DNA from 4 places in the Enterobacter kobei genome. Region 1 is predicted to be linked to each of the others. Evidence: predicted binding sites of a transcription regulator. Region 1 holds the regulator's gene; each other region holds the start of a gene.
The links. Region 1 encodes CRP, which controls carbon source genes, mostly activating them, when cyclic AMP is high. Its sites were predicted from a motif close to ATGTGANNNNNNTCACAT; they were not measured.
Positions count from the first base shown of each region.

Region 1 (7,931 bases):
GCTGATCGGTGCCGAGCTCACGCCACAGTACAAAGGCCGCGCCCGCGATTTTCTGCATGCTGCCGCCCACGAAGGGGTAATGGTGCTGAATGCGGGGCCAGACGTGATGCGTTTCGCACCGTCGCTGGTGGTGGAAGAGAAAGACATTGAAGACGGGTTAACCCGCTTTGCCGTAGCGGTCGCGAAGATCGTTAAAGGCTAATACTCGGTTCGTTTTAACCGGCGCGTTAACCAAATGCCATGATGAGGACGCTGACGCCATGCCACCGACGAAATGGTGTGCATGGTGTTCAGGTGGCCCAGCACGCGATGCAAATGCTGCTCCAGGGTGCTCATCGGCCCGTGAGTCAGCGTTTCCGGCGCTTCCAGAATGTTCGAATCCCCCGACTCACCCGGCGCGTCATACTCCAGACGCTGCTGACACCTCTGCAGGGCGATTTCACACGACTGCAAATAACGCTGCGCCAGATCCGGCGTCAGCATCGTGTGCTCGCGCGCCAGGGTGGTCATGGCGTTAATATGCTCGACGATAAACTGGCTATGCGTGACCCAGAGCTTCATGTCCGCCAGATAGTGCGCGTTAAAGCCTGGCTCCTGCATCGCCTGGTTGAGCGAGTTAAACAGGGCGTTGTGCGCCTGATTAACTTTCATCCGCTGATACGCCAGCGGGGAGGGCTGCGGGTCGTCGCTCAGGATCAGACGAATGGCCTGCTGGTCAGCCTCCAGCGCGTCGTGGGCGTTCTGGCGCAGCAATCCGCTTTGCCACTGCGGCCACAGCCAGACCATGCCACCAAAGGCAATCAGACAGCCAATCAGCGTATCGATCAGGCGGGCAACGATAAACTGTTCGCCGTTTAGCGTAAGCAGCTGAAGGGTATATACCGCCGTCACCGTAAAGCCCACCATCGCCCAGCCGTAGTTTTTGCGGATAATCAGGTAACTCACCAGCGTAATCACCAGCATCCCAGCCAGGGTATACCCCTCGGGAACGTGGAAGTGTAGCGTTACGCCCGCAATAATCAGCCCCGCCATCGTGCCGCCTGCCCGGTGCAGAATACGTACCCGCGTGGCGCCGTAGCCGTTCTGGGTGACAAACAGCACGGTCATTAAGATCCAGTACGGTTTCGGCAGATGCAGCGCCATGCCCATCAGACTGGCGATACTGAGCATAACGCTAATCCGCGCGGCATTGCGCAGGGCAGAAGACTTAAGAGAGAGATAGCTTCTGAGTGCTGGCAGGAGCGGCAGACGTTTTTGCTTATCCGCCATCAGGTCGCGGGGATACAGCGGGCGCTGGGTGCGCAGCACGCGGGCAATGCGGCTGAAGTGCCAGGCGGCAAACTGGCCGACCGGGTTATCCGGATGCTGACGAGCAATTTTCTCCAGCGCGCCGAGCTGTTTATCCATGTTAAAGCGCGTGGGGTAGCGGTGATAGAGAATGTCGTCCGCCAGCACCCGCAGGCGCGCGGAGACGGTCTGCGCATTCCAGCGGATCACCGCCTCGGCGTGGCTGCGCTCGACCAGCTTTTGCACCTCTTGTGGGTGATGAAGGCTCACGGAGATATGCTCCTGCAGATCCAGCCCCACCTGGAAGGTGCGCAGCAGGCGTTTATATTCGTGATTCTTGTTGGCGGCGAGCATATGCAGCTGCTGATAGCACTGGCTTATCAGATCCACCACCTTTTGCTGGCGCGTCAGCAGCGGCGGTAAGGATTTTTCCGGGTCGGTATGCTGGGTCAGCAAGGTGTATTTGGCTTCGCAGTAATCCGCAAGCTGCACATACAACAGGCTCAGAGATTCACGCAGCGGCTGTTCCCGCCACAGCCAGAACCAGAACCAGTTAAACAGCCCGTACCACAGCGTGCCGAGGGCGTAGATCAGCAGCGGCTCCCACACCGGCATATTCCCGGCGAGGCTCAGGGTGAAGATGGCGGCAATCAGTGAAGCGGGAAGCAGGCGGGCGTGCAGGGAACTGATTTCTGCGGTAACACCGAGGCTCATCGCCAGTACGGTCAGGATCAGCGGCAGCGGAATATCGCGCGCCAGTAAAAGCTGCACGGCGAGGCTACAGCCAGCAAACAGCGAACCGCCAACGATCAGGCGTTTGAAAAAGCGTTTATGCGGCGTGTCCAGACCGGCGATGTTGCAGCAGGCGGGAACGAGAGAAAACAGCAGACCCTGCTGGAGTTGTCCCAGAAGCAGGCCCACGGCCACAGGAAGGCACAACACCAGCGTTTGTCGCAGTGCGTAATTAACTTCCGGGTGATAGATCAGCCTGCGCCACATGGGGAATAGAGACAAAAACGGCGTGACACCTTGCGATGGCACGCCGTTTGAGCGGAATTAACGCGTTCCGTAGACCACGATGGTTTTACCGTGGGCAGAGATCAGGTTCTGATCTTCCAGCATTTTCAGGATACGACCCACCGTTTCGCGGGAGCAACCGACGATCTGACCAATTTCCTGACGGGTAATTTTAATTTGCATGCCGTCCGGGTGGGTCATGGCGTCTGGCTGTTTCGCCAGGTTCAGCAGGGTCTGCGCGATACGACCGGTGACGTCCAGGAAGGCGAGGTTACCCACTTTCTCGGATGTGACCTGCAGACGACGCGCCATCTGGGAAGAAAGACGCATCAGGATGTCAGGGTTTACCTGAATCAACTGACGGAATTTCTTGTAAGAAATTTCAGCCACTTCACATGCTGTCTTTGCACGAACCCAGGCGCTACGTTCCTGGCCTTCTTCAAACAGGCCCAGTTCACCGATAAAATCGCCCTGGTTCAGATAAGAAAGGATCATCTCTTTCCCTTCCTCATCTTTGATCAGCACTGCCACCGAGCCTTTGACGATGTAATACAACGTTTCCGCTTTTTCACCCTGGTGAATCAGCGTGCTCTTCGATGGGTACTTATGAATGTGGCAATGAGACAAGAACCATTCGAGAGTCGGGTCTGTTTGCGGTTTGCCAAGCACCATGCGCTGTTATCCTCTGTTATAAGCTGTCACCAGAGTCATCAGATGCATCCGGACTCTGGGGTTGCAATCGAATTCTTACCCATACCCTGGGAAGTCGGCTGTCGTAACGTTTCGCAGCCAGTAAAGTTTGATGTCCTCTGCATACATGTGTAACGTCAATGTATTACTGTAGCATCCTGAGTGTTTTAGCATAGCTTTCGCCGCGTGTCTCCTGGTGTCTCGCTTCAGCATGATGCAGGTCGCCTTCCGTTGCGAGAAATGTAACGCACGCGTAATCTGTCACCGAAAATGCAACGTTGGAGTCAAAGAATATGCAAGCGCGCGTGAAATGGGTTGAAGGTTTAACGTTCCTGGGCGAATCCGCGTCAGGGCACCAGATTTTGATGGACGGTAACTCCGGCGATAAAGCCCCCAGCCCAATGGAAATGGTGCTGATGGCGGCGGGTGGATGCAGCGCGATTGACGTGGTGTCGATTCTGCAAAAAGGTCGTCATGACGTGACGGATTGCGAGGTTAAACTCACCTCAGAACGTCGCGAAGAGGCGCCACGCCTGTTCACCCACATTAATCTGCACTTTGTGGTCACCGGTAAAGCGCTTAAAGACGCGGCGGTTTCGCGTGCGGTGGATCTGTCTGCGGAAAAATACTGCTCTGTGGCGTTAATGCTGGAGAAAGCGGTAAAAATCACGCATTCGTATGAAGTGATCGAGGCTTAATCTTTTGGCGGGTGGCGCTTCGCTGACCCGCCCTACAAAAGCATGAACGTAGGCCCGGTAAGCGCAGCGCCACCGGGCAGAACAACTCACGCAATCTGCTTCCCTTCCATCAACCGCTCCACCAGCGGCGTCATGATGAGCTCCATCGCCAGCCCCATTTTTCCGCCTGGTACCACTAACGTATTCATGTGCGAAATAAACGAGCCCTGCAGCATCGCCAGCAGCCAGGGGTAATCAATGCCTTCGAGATTGCGGAAGTGGATCACCACAAAGCTCTCGTCCAGCGACGGGATGGTTTTCGCCGCGAACGGGTTAGAGGTGTCCACCGTCGGCACGCGCTGGAAGTTAATGTGCGTGCGGGAGAACTGTGGCGTGAGGTAGTTGATGTAGTCTTCCATGGAGCGCACCACCGAATCCATCACCGCTTCGCGCGAATGGCCGCGCTCGCTCATGTCGCGCGTCAGCTTCTGGATCCACTCCAGGTTCACGATAGGCACCACGCCAACCAGCAGATCCACATGACGCGCCACGTCATGCTGTGGGGTGACTACGCCGCCGTGTAATCCCTCATAAAACAGCACATCGGTGGGTTCCGGCAGCGGCTGCCAGGGGGTAAAGGTGCCCGGCACCTGATTCCACGGCACAGCTTCATCATAGGTATGCAGATACTTACGCGATTGCCCTTTGCCGCTCTGACCGTACTCCAGGAAGGTTTGCTCAAGAAGGCCAAAGTCATTGGCTTCGGGACCGAAATAGCTGATGTGTTTACCCAGATCGCGCGCCTTACGGATCGCCATGTCCATTTCAGGTCGCGTATAGCGGTGAAAACTGTCGCCTTCGACCTCCGCCGCCCGGAGATTCAGTTGGGCGAAAATCTTACGAAACGCGAGGCTGGTGGTGGTCGTTCCCGCACCACTCGACCCTGTAACGGCAATAATGGGATGTCTGGCAGACATAGCAACTCCCTGACTGAAAAGGTTGGAAGGTCAGCCGTGAAACGCGTTGCGGGGCATGATATTGACCGTCTCATGCAGTTCTGACCACACCAGCACCACGTCGCCGCTTTTCAGCTGGCGTTTTACATCGTTGACCTTCTGCTCGAGTGAGCGTTCATGTTCACCATAATCGGTGCCTTCACGTAATACAAAGCTTTCAATCAAATTATCGAGCGTTTCGGGAGACAGATCCTGCCAGGGGATGATCATTTTGCACCGTCCAGATAAGGAGTAAGCCAGTCAGGAATACGCGCCTCCAGCCACATTTTCGGGCGGTGCAGCGTCCCGCCAATAAACCCAACGTGGCCGCCATGTTCAGTCAACTGATAGTGAACATTGTCGGGAAGGAATTCCTGCGCGGGAATAGAGTGATGATCCATAAACGGATCATCTTTGGCGTGAATAATCAGCGTCGGCTGGGTGATTTTGCTGAGCAACGGCATGGCGCTGCACTGACGGTAATAGTCGATCGCATCGGCGAAGCCGTGAATTTTTGCGGTGATCAGATCGTCGAATTCACGAATGCGGCGCACCTTTTTCAACTGGCGCAGGCTGACCGGCAGGGTATCCGGGTAAGCCTTCAGCTTACGTGCGGCGTTGGCTTTCAGCAGGTTGAGCAGATAGCGCTGATAGACGCGGGAAAACCCTTTATCCATATGGTAGCTGCACTGCTCCAGCATAAACGGCGCGGAGACAATCACTGCGGCATTGAGCGGTACGCTGTCGCCCTCTTTGGCCAGCAGGCAGGCGAGCATATTTCCGCCCAGCGAATACCCCACGGCCGCCGTTGGCACGGTGCCATAGTTTTCCCGCAGCCAGTGTAAAAACCAGGTTCCGTCTTCGGTTTCACCCGAGTGATAGATGCGTTTCTGTCGATTTGGCTCGCCGCTGCAGCCACGAAAATGCATCACCACCCCGAGCCAGCCGCGCGCTTTTGCTGCCTCAATCAATCCATGCGCATAAGGGCTGTGCAGACTCCCTTCCAGACCATGAAAAACCACCAGACGCGGCTTATGACGTGCCTGCTCGGGGTCTTCGCTCCAGGCGAGATCCAGAAAATCACCGTCTGGCAGGTCAAGCCGCTGCCAGTGCGGCGTGAACTGAACCTTACGGCGGATCAGCCGTGGCAGCATGGTCTGCAAATGGCAGTTGGACACACCGCGCATGGGCACGAACTCGGTGCTGTCTTCGGCTGCAATGTCGAAGTCTGTTGGAATGATTTGGGTCATAAGCGCGATGCTGATTCTTGTCGGAAATTAACGATACTTTCCGAATTGTACCCCGTTTAGCCTGGTTTTCCGAAACATGAACTGATCCCGATCACAAATCTTTACCGTGATTATTACTCTCAGGCTAATGATTCCGCTCTACGCTTAATTGATGCCTTTCCCACCAGAGCGCACACTTTACTCAACGTTAAGCAAATCAAAATGATTAGCTGAATCAGGAGGTTAATAATGTTATCTGGGCAAACACCCACCCGGCAATGGAACACGCGACGCAGCGAAAAAGCGCGTCGTCTGGCGTCCGTACCGGTGCAGGGCAAGGTACTGCCAACCGGCGATCTTGTCGCCATGCTGGAAAAACTGATCGCCCCTGGCGATAAGGTCGTTCTGGAAGGTAACAACCAGAAGCAGGCCGATTTCCTTTCACGCTCGCTGGCTGAAGTGAACCCGCAAATTGTCCACGATCTGCATATGATCATGCCGAGCGTCGGCCGTAGCGAGCATCTGGATATCTTTGAGAAAGGCATCGCCCGCAAGCTGGACTTCTCCTTCTCCGGGACGCAGAGCCTGCGAATCTCCCAGCTGCTGGAAGATGGTCAGCTCGAAATCGGCGCTATCCATACCTATATCGAGCTCTATTCACGCCTCTACGTCGACCTCTCGCCCAACGTGGCGCTGATTGCGGGGTTTAAAGCAGACCGCAAAGGCAACCTCTACACCGGGGCGAGCACCGAAGATACTCCGGCACTGGTGGAAGCCGCGGCCTTCCACGACGGGATTGTGATTGCGCAGGTGAATGAACTGGTGGACGACGAATGCGACCTGCCGCGCGTCGATATTCCGGGCTCCTGGATTGACTATGTTGTCGTTGCCGACAAGCCATTCTTTATCGAACCGCTGTTTACCCGTGATCCGCGACTGATCAAACAGGAACACATCCTGATGGCGATGATGGCGATTAAGGGCATCTACGCGGAACATCAGGTGCAGTCCCTCAACCACGGGATCGGTTTTAACACCGCAGCGATTGAACTGCTGCTGCCGACCTACGGCGAACAGCTCGGCCTGAAGGGCAAAATCTGTAAGCACTGGACCCTGAACCCGCACCCAACGCTGATCCCGGCAATTGAAAGCGGCTGGGTGGAAAGCGTGCACTGCTTCGGCGGCGAGCTGGGGATGGAAGAGTACATCCGCGCCCGTCCGGACATCTTCTTTACCGGTGCCGACGGCTCCATGCGTTCCAACCGTGCGTTCTGTCAGCTGGCCGGTCAGTATGCGGTCGATATGTTTATCGGCTCAACTCTGCAGGTTGATGGTTACGCCAACTCCTCAACGGTGACACGCGGTCGTCTTTCCGGCTTCGGCGGTGCGCCAAACATGGGGCACGACCCACATGGTCGTCGCCACGCTACACCGGCCTGGCTGAACATGATCACCGAACCTGACCCGATGCAGCGCGGTAAAAAACTGGTCGTGCAGATGGTGGAAACCTTCCAGGCGGGCGTAAAGACGACCTTTGTGGAAAAGCTTGATGCTGTTGACGTGGCAAAAGCGTCCGGGATGCCTCTGGCGCCGGTCATGATATACGGCGACGACGTGACGCACGTGCTGACGGAAGAGGGGATTGCTTACCTCTATCGCGCCAAAGATCTTGAGGAGCGTCGTGCCATGGTCGCCGCTGTGGCGGGGATTACCGATATCGGCCTGGGCGTGGATGCTAAACGCGTGGCGGAACTGCGCCAGAGCGGCAAGGTTGTTTATCCGGAAGATATGGGTATTCGCCGCACCGACGCCACCCGCTCTCTGCTGGCGGCGGGCAGCGTGTCAGACCTCGTTGAATGGTCCGGCGGTCTGTACAACCCACCTGCGAAATTCCGGAGCTGGTAATGAAACTTCTGCCCCAGATTCAGGTTGAAGGCGGTGCCGAATGGCTGGCGCGAACCGCCACGCAGTGTCTGATTGACGAAGCACGATTAAGCCCGAAACCCGGTCTGGTGGACAGTCGGGGGAACGGTGCG
Region 1 covers NZ_CP017181.1:4,465,875-4,473,805, reverse strand. Annotated here, with positions in the region: gene argD (bifunctional acetylornithine/succinyldiaminopimelate transaminase) at 1-202, shown strand, start outside; gene BFV64_RS21790 (YccS/YhfK family putative transporter) at 199-2,286, opposite strand; gene crp (cAMP-activated global transcriptional regulator CRP) at 2,344-2,976, opposite strand; gene BFV64_RS21780 (OsmC family protein) at 3,288-3,692, shown strand; gene BFV64_RS21775 (phosphoribulokinase) at 3,779-4,648, opposite strand; gene BFV64_RS21770 (YheU family protein) at 4,679-4,897, opposite strand; gene BFV64_RS21765 (hydrolase) at 4,894-5,916, opposite strand; gene mdcA (malonate decarboxylase subunit alpha) at 6,145-7,800, shown strand; gene BFV64_RS21750 (triphosphoribosyl-dephospho-CoA synthase) at 7,800-7,931, shown strand, end outside.

Region 2 (7,931 bases), 2.3 Mb from region 1:
CCATCCCTTCACCGGTATGGTCGAAAATTTCCCATACGCGAACGTCCGGATGATAAACCGGAATATCGAAGCGTTCCACGAAGCGGATACCGAACAGCTGGCTGGCCGCCCAGAAGACGCCGTCATGCAACACGGTATTGAGCGCAAAGTAGGGCCGGATCTGCGACTCATCAAGCGCATATTTCGCCTGGCGCACGCGCTCGGCATAAAAGGCCCAGTCCCAGGCCTGCACGGTGAAACCGCCCTGCTCGTCATCAATCACTTTCTGAATATCGGCCTGTTCGCGCTCCGCACGGGCACGGGCGGCAGGCACAATGCCGCGCATAAAAGCCAGCGCGGCGTCGGGGGTTTTCGCCATCTGGTCGGCAATACTCCAGCTGGCGTAATCCTCAAAGCCCAGCAGGCGAGCCTGACGCGCACGGAGCGCCGTCAGACGCAGGATCAGCGTGCGGGTATCGTTTTCATCCCCTTTCTGGGTACGCGTCCAGCCTGCGTTGAACAGGTTTTCACGCGTCTGCCGATTGCGCAGCGCAGAGAGCGCAGGTTGTTGAGTCGTATTCAGCAGCGAGATCAGCCAGCGGTCGTTAAGCCCTTTTTCCGCGGCCGCCTGCGCGGCGGCGGCGATCTCTTCTGCACTGAGCCCCTCAAGCTGATGCGCATAATCCACCACCAGCCCACCCGCTTTATCTGCGGAAAGCAGACGCTGGTTAAACTGGCTGGTCAGGGAGGCTGCCTCGGTGTTCAGCGCCTTCAGCTCGGCTTTTTCTGTCTCATTCAGACGCGCACCGGCCAGAATAAACCGCTGGTACGTCTCCTCGACCAGCCGACGGGACTCGGCATCCAGCGCGCCGCGATCTTGCCAGACGCTCTCAACGCGGGCGAAAAGTGTGTCATTCAGCCAGATGTCATTCGCCAGCGCGGCAAGTTCAGTGGAAAACTGCTCCTCTAACTCTTGCAGGTACGGATTGGTATGCGCAGAGGTCATGGCGAAAAAGATGCTGCTGACGCGCGAGAGCATAACGCCGCTTTTCTCCAGCGCCAGCACGGTATTATTGAAGTCTGGCGCGGCGGTTTGCGAGGCTATCGCATCAATGTCCGCCCGCTTCTGACGCAGCGCTTCATCAAACGCCGGACGATAGTGACTGTCGTTAATCTGATCAAAATGGGGCGCCTGGTAAGGCAACAGACTGATTTCAAAAAAAGGATTCGTGGCCGTCATCTTTCACTCCTCAGAACGGATATCTTCCCAGAGTAGGCCAGGCCGCCATCACCTGCAATGCTGTCATACAAATGTTGCCTTAACGCACCCTCTGCGGCCGTGCTATGTTAGTACAACACAAAAAGCGTTGAGGAACAGTGAGATGATTATTTTAGTTACCGGGGCAACGGCGGGTTTTGGTGAATGCATCACGCGTCGCTTCGTCGCCAACGGGCACAAGGTGATTGCAACGGGCCGTCGTCAGGAGCGCCTGCAGGAGCTGAAAGACGAATTAGGTGACAGCATCCTGACCGCACAGCTGGACGTGCGCAACCGCGCAGCCATTGAAGAGATGATTGCTAACCTGCCTGCCGAGTGGCGCGCCATTGATCTGCTGGTCAACAACGCCGGACTGGCGCTGGGCATGGAGCCCGCGCACAAAGCCAGCGTTGAAGACTGGGAAAACATGATCGACACCAACAACAAAGGGCTGGTCTATATGACTCGCGCGGTGTTGCCGGGCATGGTTGAGCGTAATCGCGGTCACATTATCAATATTGGTTCTACCGCCGGGAGCTGGCCTTACGCGGGCGGCAACGTCTATGGTGCGACCAAAGCGTTTGTCCGTCAGTTCAGCCTGAACCTGCGCACCGATCTGCACGGCACCACCATTCGCGTTACCGATATCGAGCCGGGTCTGGTGGGCGGCACCGAATTCTCCAACGTGCGCTTCAAGGGTGACGATGCGAAAGCGGATAAAACCTACGAAAATGCTAACGCGCTGACGCCGGAAGATGTCACTGAAGCGGTCTGGTGGGTGGCGACGCTGCCTAAGCACGTCAACATCAATACCGTGGAAATGATGCCAGTCACCCAGAGTTTTGCCGGACTTAGCGTCCATCGTGGCTAAATAAGCCCCACCCGGCCTGCGGGCCGGGTCTGTTTCGGGTTCGAAAAGAATGGTAGTATGTTCAGGCTAACTCTCTGAGAAATGACAACTCATGGCCGCTGAATCGCAACTCAATCCCACCCAGCCCGTAAACCAGCAAATCTATCGCATTTTGCGACGTGATATTGTCCATTGCCTGATTCCGCCGGGAACGCCGCTTTCTGAAAAAGAGGTCTCGGTGCGTTTTGACGTCTCCCGTCAGCCGGTGCGTGAAGCGTTCATTAAGCTTGCTGAAAACGGCCTTATTCAGATCCGCCCGCAGCGCGGCAGCTACGTAAACAAAATTTCACTTTCTCAGGTGCGTAACGGCTGTTTCGTTCGCCAGGCCATTGAATGCGCGGTCGCCCGCCGGGCGGCAACGCTTATCAATGATAACCAGTGTTACCTGCTGGAGCAGAACCTGCATCAGCAGCGTATAGCGATCGACCGGAAGCAGCTCAACGATTTCTTCCAGCTCGATGATGAATTCCACCAGAAACTGGCACAAATAGCGGATTGTCAGTTGGCCTGGGATACCATTGAGAACATCAAGGCCACCATCGACCGCGTGCGTTATATGAGCCTCGATCACGTCTCCCCGCCGGAAATGCTGCTCAGACAGCATCACGATATTTTCAGCGCGCTGGAAAAACGCGACCCGGACGGCGTGGAAAAAGCGATGACGCTGCATTTGCAGGAAATCAGCGAATCCGTGCAGCTTATTCGTCAGGAAAACAGCGAGTGGTTTAGCGAGGAGTAATATTCGCCGCACCCTGTTGGGCGCGGCGTTGGGTTTAGCGAACGACTAACACCGGAATCGTGGCGTAGCGCAGAATGGATTCCGCATTCGATCCCAGCAGATGGGTGGTGATGCTCGGGTTTTTAGACCCGATGACAATCGCATCATATTTCCCCTCCTTGCTCAGCTTGATAATTTCATCGCGAACGTTGCCAAAACGAACCATGCTGTGAATATTCTCTGGGGCAATATCGAACAGTCTTTTTAATTCGTTCATTTTCTTCGCGGATTCCGCGGTCATATACTCTTCAAACTTTTTGATATCGGCATTGAACCCGCGCAGGAGAGACCGACTGCTTGCAGGCAGAATGTTGACCAGGGTAATTGATGCCCCCTCTGCCTTTGCAAGGCTTGCCGCGTGGCGAACCGCTTTGTCGCTCAAATCCATTTCAAACACATCTACAGGCATCAAAATGTTCTTATACATAAGCCTGACTCCTTATTCCGATGAAAGGGTTATTTCCTGTACCCAGAATGGCAGCAGGAATATAAACCAATCCTAAACGCTTCCATGTTGAAACTATCAATAAATGAAAATAACGGTCTGCTTTGTAAATTGCTGTCGCGAACCGTCAGCACCTCATGTCATTAAGAAAAAAGTGTGACTTTGATCAAAAACAAAAACATCACTTGCACACAGGCGTATTTATATGCCCCGTGAACGGTGAAACCTGAAATACCGCCGTAACGGATAAGTTAGAGAGGAGAAAATACCATGATGACATACGACCGTAACCGCAATGCAATTACCACTGGCAGCCGCGTGATGATTAGCGGCACAGGCAAAACTGGCGTGATTAAAGCGATCCACAGCGACGGGCTGGATGCCGCGCAGGTGCGCCGCAGCAAAACGGTGGAAGTGGAAGGATGCGAAGGTAAGTTCGAGCCGATTGAGCTGATTCGTCTGGGTATGCACTAAGTTGTGCGCTGACATGCCGCCGCGCACGGCGGCATGTACTGAATTACCGTTGAGACGCGTACTGCGCTACGGTAGCTTTCGCGCCCTTTTGCACCAAAGACCGGTACGCGGTCATCACCGCATCAACAAAGACCTTCTCACGCGGTAATTCTTTGCCAAAGATAGACTCAATGCCGAGCAGCGCACGCACGCGGCTTTCCCCTTCAGCACTTCCCTTCACTGCCGCCTGAATCACCGCCAGCTGCGGATCGCTCACCTCGATGGCATTACCCTGCTCATCCACTCCGCCGACATAGCGCATCCAGCCCGCCACGCCCAGCGCCAGCAGGGGGAAAGGTTTCTGATGCACCAGATGCCAGCGCACGGAATCTAACATGCGTTGCGGGAGCTTCTGGCTGCCGTCCATCGCGATTTGCCAGGTGCGATGACGCAGAGCCGGGTTGCTGTAGCGGGCAATCAGCAGATCGGCGTAATGTCCTAAATCGACGCCTTTCACCTTCAGGGTCGGCGCCTGCTCGTGGAGCATCAGCGCGTGAGCCGCAACGCGGTAATTCTCATCTTCCATGCAGTCGTTGATATGCTGATAACCGGCCAGATACCCCAGGTAAGCCAGGAAGGAGTGGCTGCCGTTAAGCATGCGCAGCTTCATCTCTTCAAACGGAATGACGTCTGATACCAGCTCGGCCCCGGCTTTTTCCCAAGCAGGACGCCCCGCCACAAAGTTATCTTCGATCACCCACTGGCGGAAGGGTTCACAGGCCACGCCCTCCGGATCACGCACGCCAGTGAGCTGTTCGATTTTATCCAGCGTATCAGGCGTGACCGCAGGTACGATGCGATCCACCATGGTTGACGGGAACGTGACATTAGCCTCGATCCAGTCCGCCAGCTCGCCGTCTACCGCCCGGGCATAGGAGCAGGTTACGTTGCGCATCACATGACCGTTTTCCGGCATGTTGTCGCAGGACATCACGCTAAAGGCCGGTAACCCCGCCGCTTTGCGACGTGCCAGCGCTTCCACCACCACACCCGGTGCGGACGTCGGCTGATGCGGGTTTTGCAGGTCGGCGGCGATGAATGGATGATCGAGCATCAGTTGCCCGGTTGCGGGAGAGTGACAGTAGCCCTTCTCGGTAATGGTCAGTGAAACAATCGCCACCTGCGGTTCGCACATCGCTGCCAGTACGGTCTCCAGCCCGTCAACCTGCGCATGCAGGGCCTTTTTGACCACGCCCACCACGCGGGATGTCCACGCATCGGCGGACATCTCCGCTACGGTATAGAGGTTATCCTGCGCCTTCAGGTCGGCAATCTGCTGCTCGCCGCCAATCAGGTTGACCTCACAGTAGCCCCAGTCGCTGCCATAATCAGACGCGAGGATGTCGGCATACACCGCCTGATGCGCGCGGTGAAAGGCGCCAAATCCTAAATGAACAATGCGTGCTTTAAGGCTGTCGCGATTGTACTGAGGCAGCGTCGCTTTGGCCTGTAATAACGTGTTTTCCATGATTAAGACTCGTTAATTAGAAAGCTGTGGATCGCTGCCGCTTGTTATAAAGCGGCAGCGCCTGCTGACTACACCAACTAGAATGGCAGTTGGGGTAAAAAATCTCTGCCATACACCATACTGATACTGCCATTTGAGATTTTGATTTATATTAACTTTTGTTCAGGTGGTGTGACACAAAGACAAAGTTGTGTGACAAGTCACGCAGGCTGTGTACCATTACCGCCGTGACGATACCGTGCCGTAGGCCACAGGCTCTTTTGGCGTGGCCTCCGCAGCATCTTCCGCTGCGCTCAAATCACGATCCCGCACTTCGGGCATCAGGCAGGCCGAGACCAGACCAATCACAGAGTAAGCCACCAGCATGGCCACAATCGGCCACCAGGAACCGGTCATGTTACAGAAGATCCCCGCCAGCACCGGACCAAACCCCACTGCCACCAGACCGCCCGCCTCTTTGGAGATAGCCATCCGGGTAAAGCGATTTCGCGAGCCAAACATCTCCGCCATGGTGATATTTTCCAGCGCAAACAGCCCCAGTACCGCGAAATTATGGATAACGATGATGGAGAGCATAATGGTTCCCGGCGCATAGCTTTTATCGACGATGATCGACAGCATCGGGTAGGCCAGAATAATGGCGGAAATATTAAGGATAATGTACGGCAGACGGCGTCCCACTTTATCGGACAGCCAGCCCAGCAGCGGGATAGAGATAAACCCAAGAATGGAGCTTATCATCAGCGCGTCGGTGGGAATGGCTTTATCGAACAGCAACGTCTGGACCAGATAACCGGCCAGAAACGTCTGAATCAGACCCGAGTTGCCCGCCTGACCGAAACGCAGACCGGTCGCCAGCCAGAAAGATTTACTTTTCACCATGGCACCTAACGATGTGTCCGGCTGCGCGGTTTGAGCATCGTTCACTTTCTCAAAGACCGGGCTTTCCTTGAGGTTCATACGCAGCCAGATGGCAAAGATCATCACCACGACGCTGGCGAGGAACGGCACGCGCCAGCCCCAGGCGAGCAGCTGTTCGCGGTCGAGGGCAAAGAACATAACGGCCCAGATAGCGGTCGCGCTCAGCGTCCCGCAGTTAGTCCCCATCGCCACCAGCGAGGAGATGATGCCACGTTTACCTTTCGGTGCGTACTCCGCCAGCATGGTCCCGGCCCCGGAGATCTCTGCCCCTGCCCGAGTCCCTGAATGATGCGCAGCGTCACCAGCAGTACGGGCGCGAAAATCCCGATCTGTGCATAGGTGGGCAGCACGCCAATCAGCGTGGTGCAGATCCCCATCATGGTGATGGTGATAAACAGTACCTTTTTACGGCCAATGCTGTCGCCCATGCGACCAAAAATAAAGGCGCCGACGATACGCGCGATATAGCCTGCACCGTAGGTTCCCATCGCCAGGATCAGTGCCATCGCAGCGGACTGTTCCGGGAAGAAGATTTCATGAAATACCAGGGCGGCCCCCAGCGAGTAGAGCTGGAAATCCATGATTTAAAGGTGCAAAAAATGAAAGCATGAGTATGTATAAAGTAAGCAGGTAAAAAGCAAAGTGTTAGCGCAAGACGAATCATCACCTTCTGTGTGTTTGAGTTGTTTTGCGCTAAATTTTTGCCCCATATATGCCCCATAACATCACCGGACAATCATCAAACTCACCCGAACGCGCGTCGTTGATGATATACGTGATCACCCCAAATACCGGACGCGAAGTGTCGGATACCTCATCCTTATCTGGCAACCTCTCCCGTTTACCGTTCTCCAGGTTTTCCAGGTGTGGCTGCGGGTGTGTGCGATACCGCTTAATCCTGAACTCACCTTCGTCAGTGCAAACCAGAAGTGAACCATCACAGGGGATTAGTGAGGCGTCGACAACGAGAAGCGCACCACTGAGGATGCCCTCCCGGTAGTGTGTCGCACCGGCTCGCATGAAATACGTTGCTGCCGGTCTTGTGATGATGCGCTTGTCGAGTGATATACGCTGTTCAACGTAATCCGTAGCCGGCGAAGGAAAGCCCATTAGAAAACCCTCCCCATGTTACGCAAGATCCAGTAGCGATTGTCGCTTCCGTCAGTCGTCTTATCTGCGAAGCCTGGCTGGTATCGCTCAATCCATGCGTTAGCGTCTGCCTGGATGAAATGCCAGTTCCTCTCACGCAAATTATTGATGAATTTATTTGTTTTTAGGCAAAGGTAGCCCTTTGGATTCTTTTCTATAGAGGCTAAAAAAGCTGCGTGAATATCATATTGGCGAGGCATAGCAGCACCCTCACTTGATTATTGACTGTATGCATATACAGTAGTATTTTTGTTTCACCAGATCAAGTCAGCAAGGATGGAGAGTGATGTTCGTTGAGTTGGTTTATGACAAGCGAAATGTTGAAGGGCTAGAAGGGGCCAGAGAAATCATACTGGCCGAGCTGACGAAGCGGGTGCATCAGATTTTCCCTGATGCCGAAGTGAAGGTGAAGCCGATGCAGGCAAACGGCCTGAATAGCGACGCCAGCAAAAGCGATCGGGAAAAACTGAACCGCATGCTGGAGGAGATGTTTGAAGATTCTGACATGTG
Region 2 covers NZ_CP017181.1:2,167,625-2,175,555, reverse strand. Annotated here, with positions in the region: gene dcp (peptidyl-dipeptidase Dcp) at 1-1,219, opposite strand, end outside; gene ydfG (bifunctional NADP-dependent 3-hydroxy acid dehydrogenase/3-hydroxypropionate dehydrogenase YdfG) at 1,362-2,108, shown strand; gene BFV64_RS10580 (GntR family transcriptional regulator) at 2,200-2,886, shown strand; gene BFV64_RS10575 (universal stress protein) at 2,921-3,352, opposite strand; gene ydfZ (putative selenium delivery protein YdfZ) at 3,641-3,844, shown strand; gene BFV64_RS10565 (mannitol dehydrogenase family protein) at 3,888-5,351, opposite strand; partial or broken gene BFV64_RS10560 (MFS transporter) at 5,571-6,853, opposite strand; gene BFV64_RS10555 (HumD family translesion DNA polymerase) at 6,966-7,382, opposite strand; gene BFV64_RS25890 (hypothetical protein) at 7,382-7,621, opposite strand; gene BFV64_RS10545 (DinI family protein) at 7,708-7,931, shown strand, end outside.
Region 2: a site for CRP is predicted at 3,525-3,542, ahead of ydfZ (putative selenium delivery protein YdfZ). Genes of this name have one in related genera too.

Region 3 (7,931 bases), 1.2 Mb from region 1:
TGTTTTCCTGATACACGTTCACATCCATCATGTCATACAGCGACTTCATGTCGTCAGACATAAAGTTCTGGATGGAGTTGATCTCATGGTCGATGAAGTGCTTCATCCCGTTGATATCGCGGGTAAAGCCGCGCACGCGATAATCAATGGTCACGATGTCCGATTCCAGCTGGTGGATTAAATAGTTCAGCGCGTTTAGCGGGGAAATCACGCCACAGGTCGACACTTCTATGTCAGCCCGGAAAGTACACAGCCCACCTTCCGGGTGGCTCTCCGGATAGGTGTGCACGCAGATATGGCTTTTATCGAGGTGCGCGACGACCACTTCCGGCAGCGGGCCCGGATGCTCCGTTTTGTCGATAAGCTTCGGGTCGACCGGCTCTTCGCTGACCAGAATGGTCACGCTGGCACCCTGGGGTTCGTAATCCTGACGCGCGATGTTCAGGATGTTGGCGCCAATGATTGAACAGGTTTCTGTCAGGATCTCGGTCAGACGGTTGGCGTTGTAGAGTTCGTCGATATAGGCGATGTAACCATCGCGTTCTTCCGCTGTTTTGGCATAGCAGATATCGTAAATACAAAAACTCAGGCTTTTGGTCAGGTTGTTAAAGCCATGCAGTTTAAGCTTTTTCAATTAGCTCACCCCCTTAGTGGATAATGCGTCTTGCAGGTACTGCGGCAGCGCAAACGCGGCGGTATGAATTGCCGGATTGTAGTAGCGGCACGTGAGACCAGCCTGATGGAAGCGGGCCTGAATAATTTCAGTCGAGAGGTGGCGCAGCACGTCGTTATCCGTCGCCCAGGCAAAGGTCATGATCCCGCCGTAATAGGTAGGAATGGCCGCCTGATAGAAGCTGACGTCAGAAAAATAGGTGCTGAGCTTGCGATGGCTGTCGAGCGCTTCATCCTGCTGCAGGAAGCAGACGCCGTTTTGTGCGACAAAGATCCCGCCAGGGTTCAGGCAGCGCTTACAGCCTTCGTAGAACGAGGAGGTAAACAGCGATGCACCCGGGCCGATAGGGTCGGTGCAGTCGGAGATAATGACGTCAAAGGTCTGCGAGGTCTGGTTAACGAAGTTAACGCCGTCGTCAATCACCAGGTTAAACCGCGGATCGTCATAGCTACCGGCATTGTGGTTGGGCAGGTACTGACGGCAGAAAGAGACCACACCCGCGTCGATCTCGACCATCGTAATGGTTTCAATCGATTGATGACGGGACACTTCACGCAGCATTGCGCCGTCGCCACCGCCGATAATCAGAACGTGTTTCGCGTGCCCGTGCGCCAGCAGCGGAACGTGGGTCATCATCTCGTGATAGATAAACTCGTCACGCTCGGTCGTTTGTACTACGCCATCCAGTGCCATGACGCGGCCAAAAGCGGCATTCTCAAAGATGATGAGATCCTGGTGATCGGTTTTCTCATGATAGAGCACGTTATCAACGGCAAAATACTGACCAAACTGGTCATGCAGTGTTTCATGCCACAACGTGTGGTCGGCCATACGCGGACTACTCCTTTGTTAACATCCGTAACACTCATAAAAAATGAGCGAAACATGATAGCTAACTATAACCATGGTTGCACGGTTATAGGGTGAACAGGGGGCGTCGGGAAGATTATTTCACGTAGGCGAGCAGGCTGAGTGAATCGCGAGCCAGCGCTTTGCATTTTTTAGCCGTGGGAATGCCAATACCGCTCAAGTCACGGTAACTGTCTTCACCGAGCGCCTTCATGTCAAAGCTGTCGTAGTTGCTGAGATCCCATTGGTTCTGCTGGGCGAAAAAGACCAGCGCACGGCGAATTTGCCCGTTGGGTAAATTTTGGTAGCCACAATCATTTTTCAGGAATACAAAAACCGCCGTCAGGTCGGCCATATCTTCCGCTTCATTTTCACTGAGCGCATAGCTGTTCGCACACATTGCCATCAGGCTACCGAACAAAATTGTCCTGAAAAACGTCTTCATTGCTTCTACCACTTCTTCACGGAAAATTAACGTTAGCATACTTGATGCCAGTGCGACGATCTTTATTATTGCCGCCCGACTTGACCTTCCGGTAAGGGGAGGGTTTATGCTCAAAAGATCGCCTGCTGGAAATAAGGAAATGAACATGCAACGTCGTGATTTTTTAAAATATTCTGTTGCGCTGGGGGCTGCCAGCGCACTACCACTCTGGAGCCGCGCCGTTTTCGCGGCTGAAAGACCTGCCTTACCCATCCCTGATTTACTGACCGCTGACGCCCGTAGCCGTATCCAGCTCGTTGTTCAGTCCGGTCAAACGTCCTTTGGCGGGCACAACGCCACGACGTGGGGCTATAACGGCAATTTGCTCGGTCCGGCGCTTCAGCTACGTAAAGGGAAAGCGGTGACGGTGGATATCCACAACACGCTCGCAGAAGAGACGACGCTCCACTGGCACGGGCTGGAAGTGCCGGGTGAAGTCGACGGTGGACCACAGGGCATTATCAAGGCCGGTGGTAAACGTAGCGTGACTTTTACGCCCGAGCAGCGTGCGGCGACCTGCTGGTTCCATCCGCATCAGCATGGCAAAACCGGCCATCAGGTGGCGATGGGGCTGGCCGGGCTGGTGCTGATTGAAGACGATGAAAGCCGCCTGCTGCGTCTGCCGAAACAGTGGGGCATCGATGATGTGCCGGTGATTGTGCAGGACAAAAAATTCACCGCAGACGGGCAGATTGACTACCAGCTGGACGTCATGAGCGCGGCGGTCGGCTGGTTCGGGGATACGCTGCTGACCAACGGTGCGATTTACCCTCAGCACGCCGCGCCAAAAGGCTGGCTGCGTTTACGTCTGCTTAACGGCTGTAACGCGCGTTCCCTTAATTTTGCGACCAGTGATAAACGCCCTTTGTACGTGGTCGCCAGCGACGGGGGGCTTCTGCCCGAGCCAGTTAAAGTGGATGCGCTGCCGATGCTCATGGGGGAGCGCTTTGAGGTGCTGGTGGATATCAGCGACGGCAAGGCGTTTGACCTGGTGACCCTCCCGGTCAGCCAGATGGGGATGGCGGTTGCGCCATTTGATAAGCCGCATCCAGTGTTACGCATTCAGCCGTTACTGGTTACCGCGTCGGGCACGCTGCCGGATACGTTAACCACGCTGCCTGCACTCCCGTCGCTTGACGGGCTCACGCAACGCAAGCTTCAGCTCTCCATGGACCCGATGCTCGACATGATGGGCATGCAGGCGCTGATGAAGAAGTATGGCAATCAGGCAATGGCGGGAATGCATCACGGTCAGATGATGGGCCATATGAATATGGACCACGGCAAAATGGGCGGCATGGATCATGGCGGTCATGGCTTTGATTTCCACAACGCCAATAAGATCAACGGTAAAGCGTTTGATATGAACGCGCCGATGTTTGCCGCTACAAAAGGGCAGTTTGAGCGCTGGGTGATTTCAGGCGAAGGCGACATGATGCTGCACCCGTTCCACATCCACGGCACGCAGTTCCGCATTCTTTCTGAGAACGGCAACGCGCCGGATGCGCATCGCGCAGGCTGGAAGGACACCGTGAGAGTGGAGGGCGGCGTGAGCGAGGTGCTGGTGAAGTTTGACCACGACGCGCCGAAGGAGTTTGCCTACATGGCGCATTGCCATCTGCTGGAGCATGAAGATACGGGGATGATGCTCGGTTTTACCGTATAAAAAAAGCCGGGTGGCGGCTTCGCCTTACCCGGCCTACTTTTCGCTGGTGCGGCCTGATGCCCTCACCCTGACCCTCTCCCACGGGGAGAGGGAACAGACACTAAAAACGGCAACTTTCGTTGCCGTTTTGCTTTTACCTTGCGTCGTCAGGCAGCGCATACGCGACGATATAGTCGCCCATCTTCGTGCCAAACGAACCGTGACCACCCGCAGAGATGACAACGTACTGCTTGCCATTCACTTCATAGGTCATCGGCGTTGCCTGTCCACCCGCAGGCAGACGGCCTTGCCACAGTTTCTCACCGTTGGTCATGTTGTACGCGCGCAGGTAGTTATCTGCGGTTGCCGCGATGAACAGTACGTTACCGGCGGTAGAGATTGGGCCACCCAGCATTGGCATACCCATATTGAACGGCACCGGAACCGGCATCGGGAACGGCATGCTGTCCTGTGGCGTACCAATACGTTTTTTCCACACAATCTGGTTGGTTTTCAGATCCAGACCGGAGATGTAACCCCAGGCAGGCTGTTTACACGGCAGACCAAACGGTGACAGGAACGGGTTCAGGGTCACGCCATACGGTACGCCGTACTGCGGCTGGATACCGGCTTCGGTACCGCTGCCTTTCGCATCTTTCGGCTGCTCCATTGGGTTGCCCGGACCGCGTGGGATCAGGCGGGAAACGAACGGCAGCGCCATTGGGTTGGCGATAGCAACCTGACGGTTCGGGTCGACGGAAATACCGCCCCATTCGAACATCCCCAGGTTACCCGGGAAGACCAGCGTGCCCTGCTCAGAAGGTGGTGTGAAGATGCCTTCATAGCGCAGCTGATGGAACATCACGCGGCATACCAGCTGGTCAAACATGGTGGCACCCCACATGTCTGCCCCGCTCAGGTCTTTCTTCGGACGGAAGCTCAGGTCAGAGAACGGCTGCGTTTTAGAGACGTAGTCGCCTTTCGCCGCGCCCTGCGGAACCGGTTTTTCCGGCGCAGGCACAACCAGCTTGCCGTTGCTGCGATCCAGCACGAAGATGTTGCCGGTTTTCGCCGGGGCGTAAATCACCGGCACGGTTTTGCCGTTAACGGTAATGTCGGCCAGCGTCGGCTGGGACGGCATATCCATATCCCACAGATCGTGGTGAACGGTCTGGTAGCTCCATGCCAGCTTACCGGTGGTCGCGTTCAGCGCCACGATGGCGCTCGCATAGCGCTCCTGCTCCGGCGTACGGTTACCGCCCCAGATATCTGGCGTGGTCACCCCCATCGGCAGGTACACCAGGTCCAGCTTCGCGTCATACGCGGCAGGCGCCCAGGAGTTTGGCGAGTTGAAGGTAAACGTGTGTTCGTCTGACGGAATCGCGTTAGGATCTTTCGCGCCCGGGTCGAAGGCCCACAGCAGTTTACCGGTATTCACGTCGAAGCCGCGGATCACGCCCGAGGTTTCACGCGTGGAGAAGTTATCCGTCACCGAACCGGCAATCACGATGGTTTTATCGGTGATGATTGGCGGAGAAGTCGGTTCATACAGACCCGGCGTGGTGTCCGGCATGTTGGTCTGCAGATTCAGGATACCTTTGTTGGCGAAGGTTTCGCACAGCTTGCCGGTTTCTGCGTTGATGGCAAACAGACGGCCATCGTTCACAGGCAGCATAATGCGGCGAGGACAGTCGGCAACCACTTCCGGGCTCGCATTATCCGCACGCGCTTCGTGGTAAGAGACGCCACGGCAGGTCACGTGCTGGAATGACGGGTTGGAATTCAGCTGTGGATCGAAGTGCCATTTCTCTTTACCGGTGGCCGCGTCGAGCGCGAACAAACGCTGGTGCGCCGTACACAGATAAAGCATGTTGCCGACTTTAATTGGCGTCACTTCGTTGGTCAGTTCGCCCGGATCGTTCGGCATCTTCAGGTCGCCGGTACGGAATACCCAGGCTTCTTTCAGGTTTTTAACGTTGTCCGCGTTGATCTGCTTAAGCGGGGAGTAACGCTGACCTTCCTGGTTACGGCCATAGGCCGGCCAGTCACCGTCAGCAACCTGCGAGATAGCCGCCGCAGGGGTAGACTCCGCATTCAGCGTCCCGTTGATCTCCTGTGGATCGTTAAAACCGGCCCAGGTGAGCATACCGCCGCTGATGAGCAACGCCACCAGCAGTGCCGCCACGGCACCGCGGGAAGGCACAATCAGGCGACGCCAGACGAACGGCAGGATCAGCCAGATACCGAAGAAGACCAGGATGTCGCTGCGCGGCGTCAGTGCCCAGAAGTCGAAGCCGACTTCCCAGACGCCCCAGATCATGGTTGCGAGGAGTAAAACTGCATACAGCCACAGTGCAGATTGTTTTCTACGCCAGAGCAGGACGGTTACGCCAAGCATAACCAGGCCCGCGATTGGGTAGTACCAGGAGCCGCCGATCGCGACCAGCCAGACGCCACCGATTAACAGGTACAGGCCGCAGAAGGCGGCGAATAACGCTGTTAGTGTCACCAGTAGACGCGGCTGTTTAGAGTGTGTTTCAGCCATAGAAAGTGTACTCGTCAGTTTTTGTTAATAATTTGCTAGCAACTAATTATAGGTATTAACAAGTGTGATCGGAATCACAATATTTGCTTTTTATAACTCATACGCCAGGCTTATCCATTTGCTGATATAATGGCTGGCTTGCGTATCAATGCCTGAAGTGAGTTCATCTGCATTGAGAGATTTTCATTAAAATCATATTGTTAGTAATATGAAACATACTGTTGAAGTGATGATCCCGGAAGCCGAGATCAAAGCGCGTATCGCCGAACTGGGTCGTCAAATCACCGAACATTACAAGGACAGCGGCAGCGAAATGGTGCTGGTTGGTCTGTTGCGTGGCTCTTTCATGTTCATGGCGGACCTGTGCCGTGAAGTGCAGGTGCCTCACGAGGTCGATTTTATGACCGCCTCCAGCTACGGCAGCGGCATGTCCACAACCCGTGATGTGAAAATCCTGAAAGATCTGGATGAAGATATTCGTGGCAAAGACGTGTTGATCGTGGAGGATATTATCGACTCCGGTAACACGCTCTCTAAAGTGCGCGAGATCCTGAGCCTGCGCGAGCCGAAATCACTGGCAATTTGTACGCTGCTGGATAAACCTGACCGTCGCGAAGTGCAGGTCCCGGTAGAGTTTGTCGGTTTCTCCATTCCGGACGAATTCGTGGTGGGTTACGGCATCGACTACGCACAGCGTTATCGTCATCTGCCGTATGTGGGAAAAGTGGTATTACTGGACGAGTAAACGAGTTGGGTGCGGCCTGATGCCCTCACCCCGGCCCTCTCCCACAGGGAGAGGGAGCAAACCCAAAAAACGGCAACCTGGTTGCCGTTTTGCTTTTACCTCGGCGCCACCCGGCTTTTTAACGTGCACTTATTTGTGGTTCACATGCTTAAGCTTGAGGTTGGCAATCCCTGAGCGGTAACGCTGTTCCAGCGTTTCGCGGTTGGTGGCGGTGACTTCCAGATTGCGCAGCAGACCATCGTGAATACCGTACGCCCAGCCGTGGATAGAGACCTTCTGCCCGCGTTTCCATGCTGACTGCATGATGGTCGAATGCCCAAGGTTATACACCTGCTCCATCACGTTGAGTTCGCACAGAGTGTCCATGCGACGCTCCTGCGGCATTTCGCCCAGCAGTGAGCTATGTTTGAACCAGATATCGCGGATGTGCAGCAGCCAGTTATCAATCAATCCCAGTTCCGGGTTTTCAACCGCCGCCTGCACGCCGCCGCAGCCGTAGTGGCCACAAATAATGATGTGCTCGACTTCCAGAACGTCAACGGCATACTGAACCACAGACAGGCAGTTGAGATCGGTGTGAATCACCAGGTTGGCGACATTACGGTGAACAAACAGTTCTCCTGGCTCAAGGCCAGTCAGACGTTCCGCCGGCACGCGGCTGTCGGAACAGCCAATCCAGAGAAAGCGCGGGTTCTGGGCTTGTGCGAGTTTTCCAAAAAATCCGGGGTCTTCCTCCACCAGCATTTTTGACCATAGTGCATTGTTGCTAATGAGTGTATCTATGTCGTTCATGGAGGTTAGCGACCTGTAACCAAGTAATTGCGTTGCGCTACTATAGGGTAACCCGACTTTTAATGAAACCACACAACGTGTGTAAGAACTGAAGGTAAGTTAAATTCATGGCAATTGCACTGGAGCTTGAGCAGCTTAAAAAAACCTATTCGGGTGGCGTTCAGGCGCTACGCGGGATAGATCTTAAAGTAGAGGCCG
Region 3 covers NZ_CP017181.1:755,501-763,431, forward strand. Annotated here, with positions in the region: gene speD (adenosylmethionine decarboxylase) at 1-634, opposite strand, end outside; gene speE (polyamine aminopropyltransferase) at 635-1,504, opposite strand; gene BFV64_RS03585 (YacC family pilotin-like protein) at 1,620-1,967, opposite strand; gene cueO (multicopper oxidase CueO) at 2,113-3,672, shown strand; gene BFV64_RS03595 (glucose/quinate/shikimate family membrane-bound PQQ-dependent dehydrogenase) at 3,806-6,196, opposite strand; gene hpt (hypoxanthine phosphoribosyltransferase) at 6,405-6,941, shown strand; gene can (carbonate dehydratase) at 7,071-7,733, opposite strand; gene BFV64_RS03610 (ABC transporter ATP-binding protein) at 7,841-7,931, shown strand, end outside.
Region 3: a site for CRP is predicted at 6,259-6,276, ahead of hpt (hypoxanthine phosphoribosyltransferase). Genes of this name have one in related genera too.

Region 4 (7,931 bases), 520 kb from region 1:
CCGGTGTAGCTTTCAAACAGCAGGCGGGAGTTGTCGGCATTCACGATCGGCAGCTCAGGACGCTGACTACCGTAGCTCAGCACGGTATTTGAGATACGCATTTTGGCGGTTGCGCCAAATTTCGCTAAATCGGATTTTGCCCGGCCATCGTCTTCCTGTTTAAAGAAGTCGATACCGCCCGCACCGCTTTTTCCACGGCCACCGTCCAGACGAACGCCATACTGTGCAATGCCGTCTACACCAAAGCCCACCAGCCCTTCGGTATAACCGGATGTGAAGGTGGCAATAATACCCTGGCCCCATTCGGCTTTATCCTGCTGGCCCTGATGATAGTCGCGACTGATATACGCATTGCGTAAAAACAGGTCCAGATGGCTGTCGTCAATAAAACCCTGACTGTCGGATTGCTGGCTTGCAGCGGCGGGTAATGCGGCGAATAAACCTAAACCAATTAACGATAATTCTTTTTTCACGGAGGGAACGTCTCTGTCTTAATATATTAAAATGAATTACTGCAGGTCGGATAATTACCCGAATGGTTAATGATTGCAATAATTATGTGTCCAGACGTTTCAGCGCTAAGAGCCGGATATGGAGAGGGTTTTGCGGGAGTTACCGATACGTGCGATTAAGTTGGCAATTCATGCGAAATAAAAAGGAGGCAAATTTGCCTCCTTCCAGAATTATTTAATTCCATCTGCGGCCATACGGTCGCGAATATGTTGTGCACGTTCTTCTGAGGCCGGGTGATCGTCAAACATGGAGCTCTGGCGTCCCGCTTCCAGCTTCGCCAGTTTTTCGAAGCTGGTGGCTAAACCTGACGGATTAATTCCGCGTTTGCGCAACAGATCGTAAGAGTAGTCATCCGCTTCGGACTCCTGGCGCTGGGAGAACTGGGAATTGACCAGCTTTTCTCCGACATCGCCGAGCTGTGACTGAGACAGGCTGCCCACGATACCGCCCGCAGAGGCAGCCGCCGCACGGATGGCGTTGGTGCCTAAGGCGACCTGCATCCCTTTTTTCACGTGACCGAGCGCAACGTGACCCATTTCATGGCCGATAACCGCTTCCACTTCGTTGTCGGTCATCATATCCATCAGCCCGCTATAGACGCGGATGCAGCCGTTTGCCATCGCGAAGGCGTTGACGTCTTTAGCCATGTAAACCTTATAGTTCACCGGCTGACCGTTGATGTTATCGCCGAGCGCGGAAGCAATCTTATTCAGACGCTGTGTGTAGGTACTGTTAGCCGGCGCAATCGTGGCTTTTCCGTCCATATCTTTACAGGCCTGATCGCTCAGCGCTTTAACCTGCGCATCGCTCAGGGAGTAGGCCTGAAAGGCTTCTGCGCCTGACGTCATCAGACCGTTAGAATCCATATTCTGACAGCCGCTCAGCATGAGCGTTGTACCCAGGGCCAGCACTATTGCACGCATTTTCATGAAGTTGCTTCCGTACTTGTTAATCTCAATAAAATCCGAAAAGTGCACCCGCAACGAAGCCGGGGCCGGGATAAGTATAAGGAATATCTACAGGCGCGGGCGAGCAGATTGCGCAACATGCGAGCATGATCCAGAGATTTCTTAAGCTGCAAAAGAATGGTCCATGTACATGCCCTGCGGCTTGGGTTACATTGTTGGCACTTTTTTCCGGCGTAGCCCAAAACGCGCTGTCGTCAAGGGCATGGCCTTTAACAGTCCGATCTGGAGTTAAAATGTCCTCACGTAAAGAGCTTGCTAATGCTATTCGTGCGCTGAGCATGGATGCAGTACAGAAAGCCAAATCCGGCCACCCGGGTGCCCCTATGGGTATGGCAGATATCGCCGAAGTCCTGTGGCGTGATTTCCTTAACCACAACCCGCAGAACCCGGCATGGGCTGACCGCGACCGTTTCGTGCTGTCTAACGGCCACGGCTCTATGCTGATCTACAGCCTGCTGCACCTCACTGGCTACGATCTGCCTATTGAAGAGCTGAAAAACTTCCGCCAACTGCACTCCAAAACTCCAGGTCACCCGGAAGTGGGTTACACCGCTGGCGTAGAAACCACCACCGGCCCACTGGGTCAGGGTATTGCTAACGCAGTGGGTATGGCGATTGCTGAGAAGACGCTGGCGGCGCAGTTCAACCGTCCTGGTCATGACATTGTTGACCACTTCACCTACGCGTTCATGGGCGACGGCTGCATGATGGAAGGCATTTCTCATGAAGTGTGCTCCCTGGCAGGTACCCTGAAGCTGGGCAAACTGGTTGCGTTCTATGATGACAACGGCATCTCCATCGACGGTCACGTTGAGGGCTGGTTCACTGACGACACCGCAGCACGTTTCGAAGCCTACGGCTGGCACGTTGTGCGCGGCGTTGATGGCCACGATGCTGACTCGATTAAACGTGCAGTAGAAGAAGCGCGCGCGGTCACCGATAAACCGTCCCTGCTGATGTGCAAAACTATCATCGGCTTCGGTTCTCCGAACAAAGCGGGTACGCATGACTCCCACGGCGCACCGCTGGGCGACGCGGAAATCGCATTGACCCGTGAAGCATTGGGCTGGAAACACCCTGCATTCGAAATTCCATCTGAGATCTATGCTCAGTGGGATGCAAAAGAAGTGGGCCAGGCGAAAGAAGCTGCCTGGAACGAGAAATTCGCCGCCTATGCGAAAGCCTTCCCTCAGGAAGCGGCTGAGTTTACCCGTCGTATGAAAGGCGAAATGCCGTCTGACTTCGACGCGAAAGCGAACGAATTCATCGCTAAGCTGCAGGCGAACCCATCTAAAATCGCCAGCCGTAAAGCGTCCCAGAATGCGATCGAAGCATTTGGTCCATTGCTGCCTGAATTCCTCGGCGGTTCCGCTGACCTGGCGCCATCTAACCTGACTCTGTGGTCAGGTTCTAAGCCAATTAACGAAGACACTGCCGGTAACTACATCCATTACGGTGTACGTGAATTCGGTATGACCGCGATTGCCAACGGTATCTCCCTGCACGGCGGTTTCCTGCCGTACACCTCTACCTTCCTGATGTTCGTAGAGTATGCGCGTAACGCCGTGCGTATGGCTGCGCTGATGAAACAGCGTCAGGTGATGGTCTACACCCACGACTCCATCGGTCTGGGCGAAGATGGCCCAACTCACCAGCCGGTAGAGCAGGTGGCTTCCCTGCGCGTGACTCCGAACATGAGCACCTGGCGTCCATGTGACCAGGTTGAATCTGCGGTAGCGTGGAAATACGGCGTTGAGCGTCAGGACGGCCCAACTGCGCTGATCCTCTCCCGTCAGAACCTGGCACAGCAGGAGCGTACGCCAGAGCAGCTGGCGAACATCGCTCGCGGTGGTTATGTGCTGAAAGACTGTGCAGGCCAGCCTGAGCTGATCTTCATCGCGACCGGTTCTGAAGTTGAACTGGCGGTTGCAGCATGGGAAAAACTGACTGCCGAAGGCGTGAAGGCGCGCGTGGTCTCCATGCCGTCTACCGATGCGTTCGACAAACAGGATGCGGCTTACCGTGAATCTGTTCTGCCTAAAGCGGTTTCTGCGCGTGTGGCAGTGGAAGCGGGTATCGCTGACTACTGGTTCAAATACGTGGGCCTGAACGGCGCTATCGTCGGTATGACCACTTTCGGTGAGTCTGCGCCGGCAGAATTGCTGTTCGAAGAGTTCGGCTTCACCGTTGATAACGTTGTCGCTAAGGCGAAAGAACTGCTGTAATTGCTTGTACGGTGCGGGCTGACGCCCTCACCCCAGCCCTCTCCCACAGGGAGAGGGTGCAAACACTAAAAACGGTAACCTTTGGGTTACCGTTTTGCTTTTACCTCCCCGGCATTATTCCACCGAAAATGTGACGCATGTCATATAGCACGCTTATTCATCTGGACAGCCATTCCTTTTATTCCTCGATTCGCTTATTCTTGCTGAAGCGTTTCAGTCGATTAAATGTTCGACAATTGACCAATCAATCGCAGTTTGTGATAGCAAAGATTCCCCTTCGGGCGTAGCTGGATTACTCTTTCAGCCACCTCAAACTCAGGGATAGCTTTGCAGGAGATCTATGACCGTACGCGTAGCGATTAATGGCTTCGGTCGCATCGGGCGCAACGTGGTTCGTGCTTTATATGAATCCGGGCGTCGTGCGGAAATAACCGTGGTGGCAATCAACGAACTGGCGGATGCTGCGGGCATGGCGCATTTGTTGAAATATGACACCAGCCACGGCCGCTTTGCCTGGGATGTTCGCCAGGAAAGAGAGCAGCTGTTTGTCGGTGACGATGCCATCCGCGTGCTGCATGAAAGCAGTATCGCAGGGCTACCGTGGCGTGAGCTGGGCGTGGATGTGGTGCTCGACTGTACCGGGGTTTACGGCAATCGCGAACATGGCGAAGCTCACCTGGCAGCCGGTGCGAAAAAAGTCCTGTTTTCTCATCCCGGCAGTAACGACCTCGACGCGACCGTCGTGTTTGGCGTCAACCAGCATGAGCTGCAGGCTGAACACCTCATCGTTTCCAACGCCTCCTGTACCACCAACTGCATTATTCCGGTCATCAAACTGTTAGACGATGCGTATGGCATTGAGTCCGGCACCGTGACCACGATTCACTCCGCCATGCACGACCAGCAGGTTATTGATGCCTACCATCCGGATTTACGACGCACTCGCGCGGCGAGCCAGTCAATCATCCCGGTAGATACGAAACTGGCGGCAGGGATCACCCGAATTTTCCCGCAGTTTAATGACCGTTTTGAAGCGATTGCCGTGCGTGTCCCGACGATTAACGTCACCGCAATCGACCTGAGCGTGACGGTGAAAAAACCGGTAAAAGCCTGCGAAGTCAACCTGTTGCTGCAAAAAGCGGCACAGGGAGCATTTCATGGTATAGTTGACTATACGGAATTACCGTTGGTCTCAGTAGATTTTAACCACGACCCACACAGCGCTATTGTTGATGGCACGCAAACGAGGGTCAGTGGCGCACACCTTATCAAGACGCTGGTCTGGTGTGATAACGAATGGGGCTTTGCTAACCGGATGCTCGACACCACGTTAGCAATGGCCGCACAAGGTTTCAGGTAAGACGCATCGTGCGTCTGCAAAACTTTAAGAATCAACGAGAGGATTCACCATGTCTGTAATTAAGATGACCGATCTGGATCTGGCTGGTAAACGCGTTTTCATCCGTGCTGATCTGAACGTACCGGTTAAAGAGGGTAAAGTGACCAGCGACGCGCGTATCCGTGCATCCCTGCCAACCATCGAACTGGCTCTGAAGCAGGGCGCGAAAGTGATGGTCACCTCCCACCTGGGTCGTCCTACCGAAGGCGAGTACAACGAAGAGTTCTCTCTGCTGCCAGTGGTTAATTACCTGAAAGACAAACTGTCCAACCCGGTTCGCCTGGTAAAAGATTACCTGGACGGCGTTGAAGTGGCTGCTGGTGAGCTGGTTGTTCTGGAAAACGTTCGCTTCAACAAAGGCGAAAAGAAAGACGACGAAACCCTGTCTAAGAAATACGCTGCACTGTGCGACGTCTTCGTGATGGATGCATTTGGTACGGCGCACCGTGCTCAGGCCTCTACCCACGGTATCGGTAAATTTGCAGACGTAGCATGTGCGGGTCCTCTGCTGGCTGACGAACTGGAAGCACTGGGCAAAGCGCTGAAAGAACCTGCTCGTCCAATGGTCGCTATCGTTGGTGGTTCTAAAGTGTCTACCAAACTGACCGTGCTGGATTCTCTGTCAAAAATCGCTGACCAGCTGATCGTTGGCGGTGGTATCGCGAACACCTTCGTTGCTGCTCAAGGCCACAACGTGGGTAAATCCCTGTATGAAGCGGACCTGGTTGACGAAGCGAAACGCCTGCTGGGCACCTGTGACATCCCGGTTCCAACTGACGTTCGCGTGGCGACCGAGTTCTCCGAAACCGCAACCGCGACCCTGAAATCTGTTAACGACATCAAAGATGAAGAGCAGATTCTGGACCTGGGCGACGTTTCTGCACAAAAACTGGCTGATATCCTGAAAAACGCAAAAACTATCCTGTGGAACGGTCCTGTTGGCGTGTTCGAATTCCCGAACTTCCGCAAAGGGACTGAAATCGTGGCTAACGCTATTGCAGACAGCGAAGCGTTCTCTATCGCAGGCGGTGGTGACACCCTGGCAGCTATCGATCTGTTCGGTATCGCTGACAAGATCTCCTACATCTCCACTGGTGGCGGTGCATTCCTCGAATTCGTGGAAGGCAAAGTTCTGCCAGCAGTAGCAATGCTCGAAGAGCGCGCTAAGAAGTAAGCCATTCAAGGGCAGGGAAACCTGCCCAATTTTCAGCGCGCTTATCAGAGCTCGCACCTTTTCTAACGGCCGAAGATACAGGACTAAGCAACATGTCTAAAATTTTTGATTTCGTAAAACCTGGCGTTATCACTGGTGATGACGTACAGAAAGTGTTCCAGGTAGCTAAAGAAAACAACTTCGCTCTGCCAGCAGTTAACTGCGTAGGTACCGACTCCATCAACGCCGTACTGGAAACCGCTGCCAAAGTTAAAGCACCGGTTATCGTTCAGTTCTCTAACGGTGGTGCTGCGTTCATCGCGGGCAAAGGCGTGAAAACTGACATTCCTCAGGGTGCTGCTATCCTGGGCGCTATCTCTGGTGCGCACCACGTACACCAGATGGCTGAGCACTACGGTGTTCCTGTTATCCTGCACACCGACCACTGCGCGAAGAAACTGCTGCCGTGGATCGACGGTCTGCTGGACGCGGGTGAAAAACACTTCGCAGCCACCGGTAAACCACTGTTCTCTTCTCACATGATCGACCTGTCTGAAGAGTCACTGCACGAAAACATCGAAATCTGCTCTAAGTACCTGGCGCGCATGGCCAAAATGGGCATGACTCTGGAAATCGAACTGGGTTGCACCGGTGGTGAAGAAGACGGCGTGGACAACAGCCACATGGACGCTTCTGCCCTGTACACCCAGCCAGAAGACGTTGATTACGCGTACACCGAGCTGAGCAAAATCAGCCCACGCTTCACCATTGCAGCGTCCTTCGGTAACGTACACGGCGTTTACAAACCAGGTAACGTGGTTCTGACTCCAACCATCCTGCGTGATTCTCAGGAATACGTTTCTAAGAAACACAACCTGCCTCACAACAGCCTGAACTTCGTCTTCCACGGCGGTTCCGGTTCTTCTGCTCAGGAAATCAAAGACTCCGTCAGCTACGGTGTGGTGAAAATGAACATCGATACCGACACCCAGTGGGCTACCTGGGACGGTATCCTGCAGTACTACAAAGCTAACGAAGCTTACCTGCAGGGTCAGCTGGGCAACCCGAAAGGCGAAGACCAGCCGAACAAGAAATACTACGATCCACGCGTATGGCTGCGCGCTGCACAGACTTCAATGATTACTCGTCTGGAGCAGGCATTCAAAGAACTGAACGCGGTTGACGTTCTGTAATTTGAGCTGCTGAAAGCGTTAAAAGGCCCGCAATAGCGGGCCTTTTTTTATGCTTTTTCCATATCCTGCAATACCTGTTTTTGTGATCTGCTTGGCAATACGCGTACTTTTTGTTTACCCTTTACTGACCTGCCTGTCTCGCTATGGGATGGTTTTTGTTGTTTATAAGAGCATAAGGAAAGATAAATGGAAGATCTCGGTGTTGTAGATAGCATCAATAACGCTGGCTCCTGGCTGGTGCGCAATCAGGCGCTGCTCATCAGCTACGCCGTGAATATTGCGGCGGCAATTGCCATTATTGTCGTGGGGATGATTGTTGCCCGTACCGTTTCCCGAGCCATCAATCGCGTCATGCTCACTCGCCACATTGACGCCACGGTTGCTGATTTCCTGTCAGCGCTGGTGCGCTATGGCATTATCGCGTTTACCCTCATTGCGGCATTAGGCCGTGTTGGTGTTCAGACCGCCTCCGTCATTGCC
Region 4 covers NZ_CP017181.1:3,949,224-3,957,154, reverse strand. Annotated here, with positions in the region: gene BFV64_RS19140 (OprD family outer membrane porin) at 1-473, opposite strand, end outside; gene loiP (metalloprotease LoiP) at 684-1,442, opposite strand; gene tkt (transketolase) at 1,715-3,706, shown strand; gene epd (erythrose-4-phosphate dehydrogenase) at 4,047-5,066, shown strand; gene pgk (phosphoglycerate kinase) at 5,116-6,279, shown strand; gene fbaA (class II fructose-bisphosphate aldolase) at 6,372-7,451, shown strand; gene mscS (small-conductance mechanosensitive channel MscS) at 7,638-7,931, shown strand, end outside.
Region 4: a site for CRP is predicted at 3,835-3,852, ahead of epd (erythrose-4-phosphate dehydrogenase). Genes of this name have one in related genera too.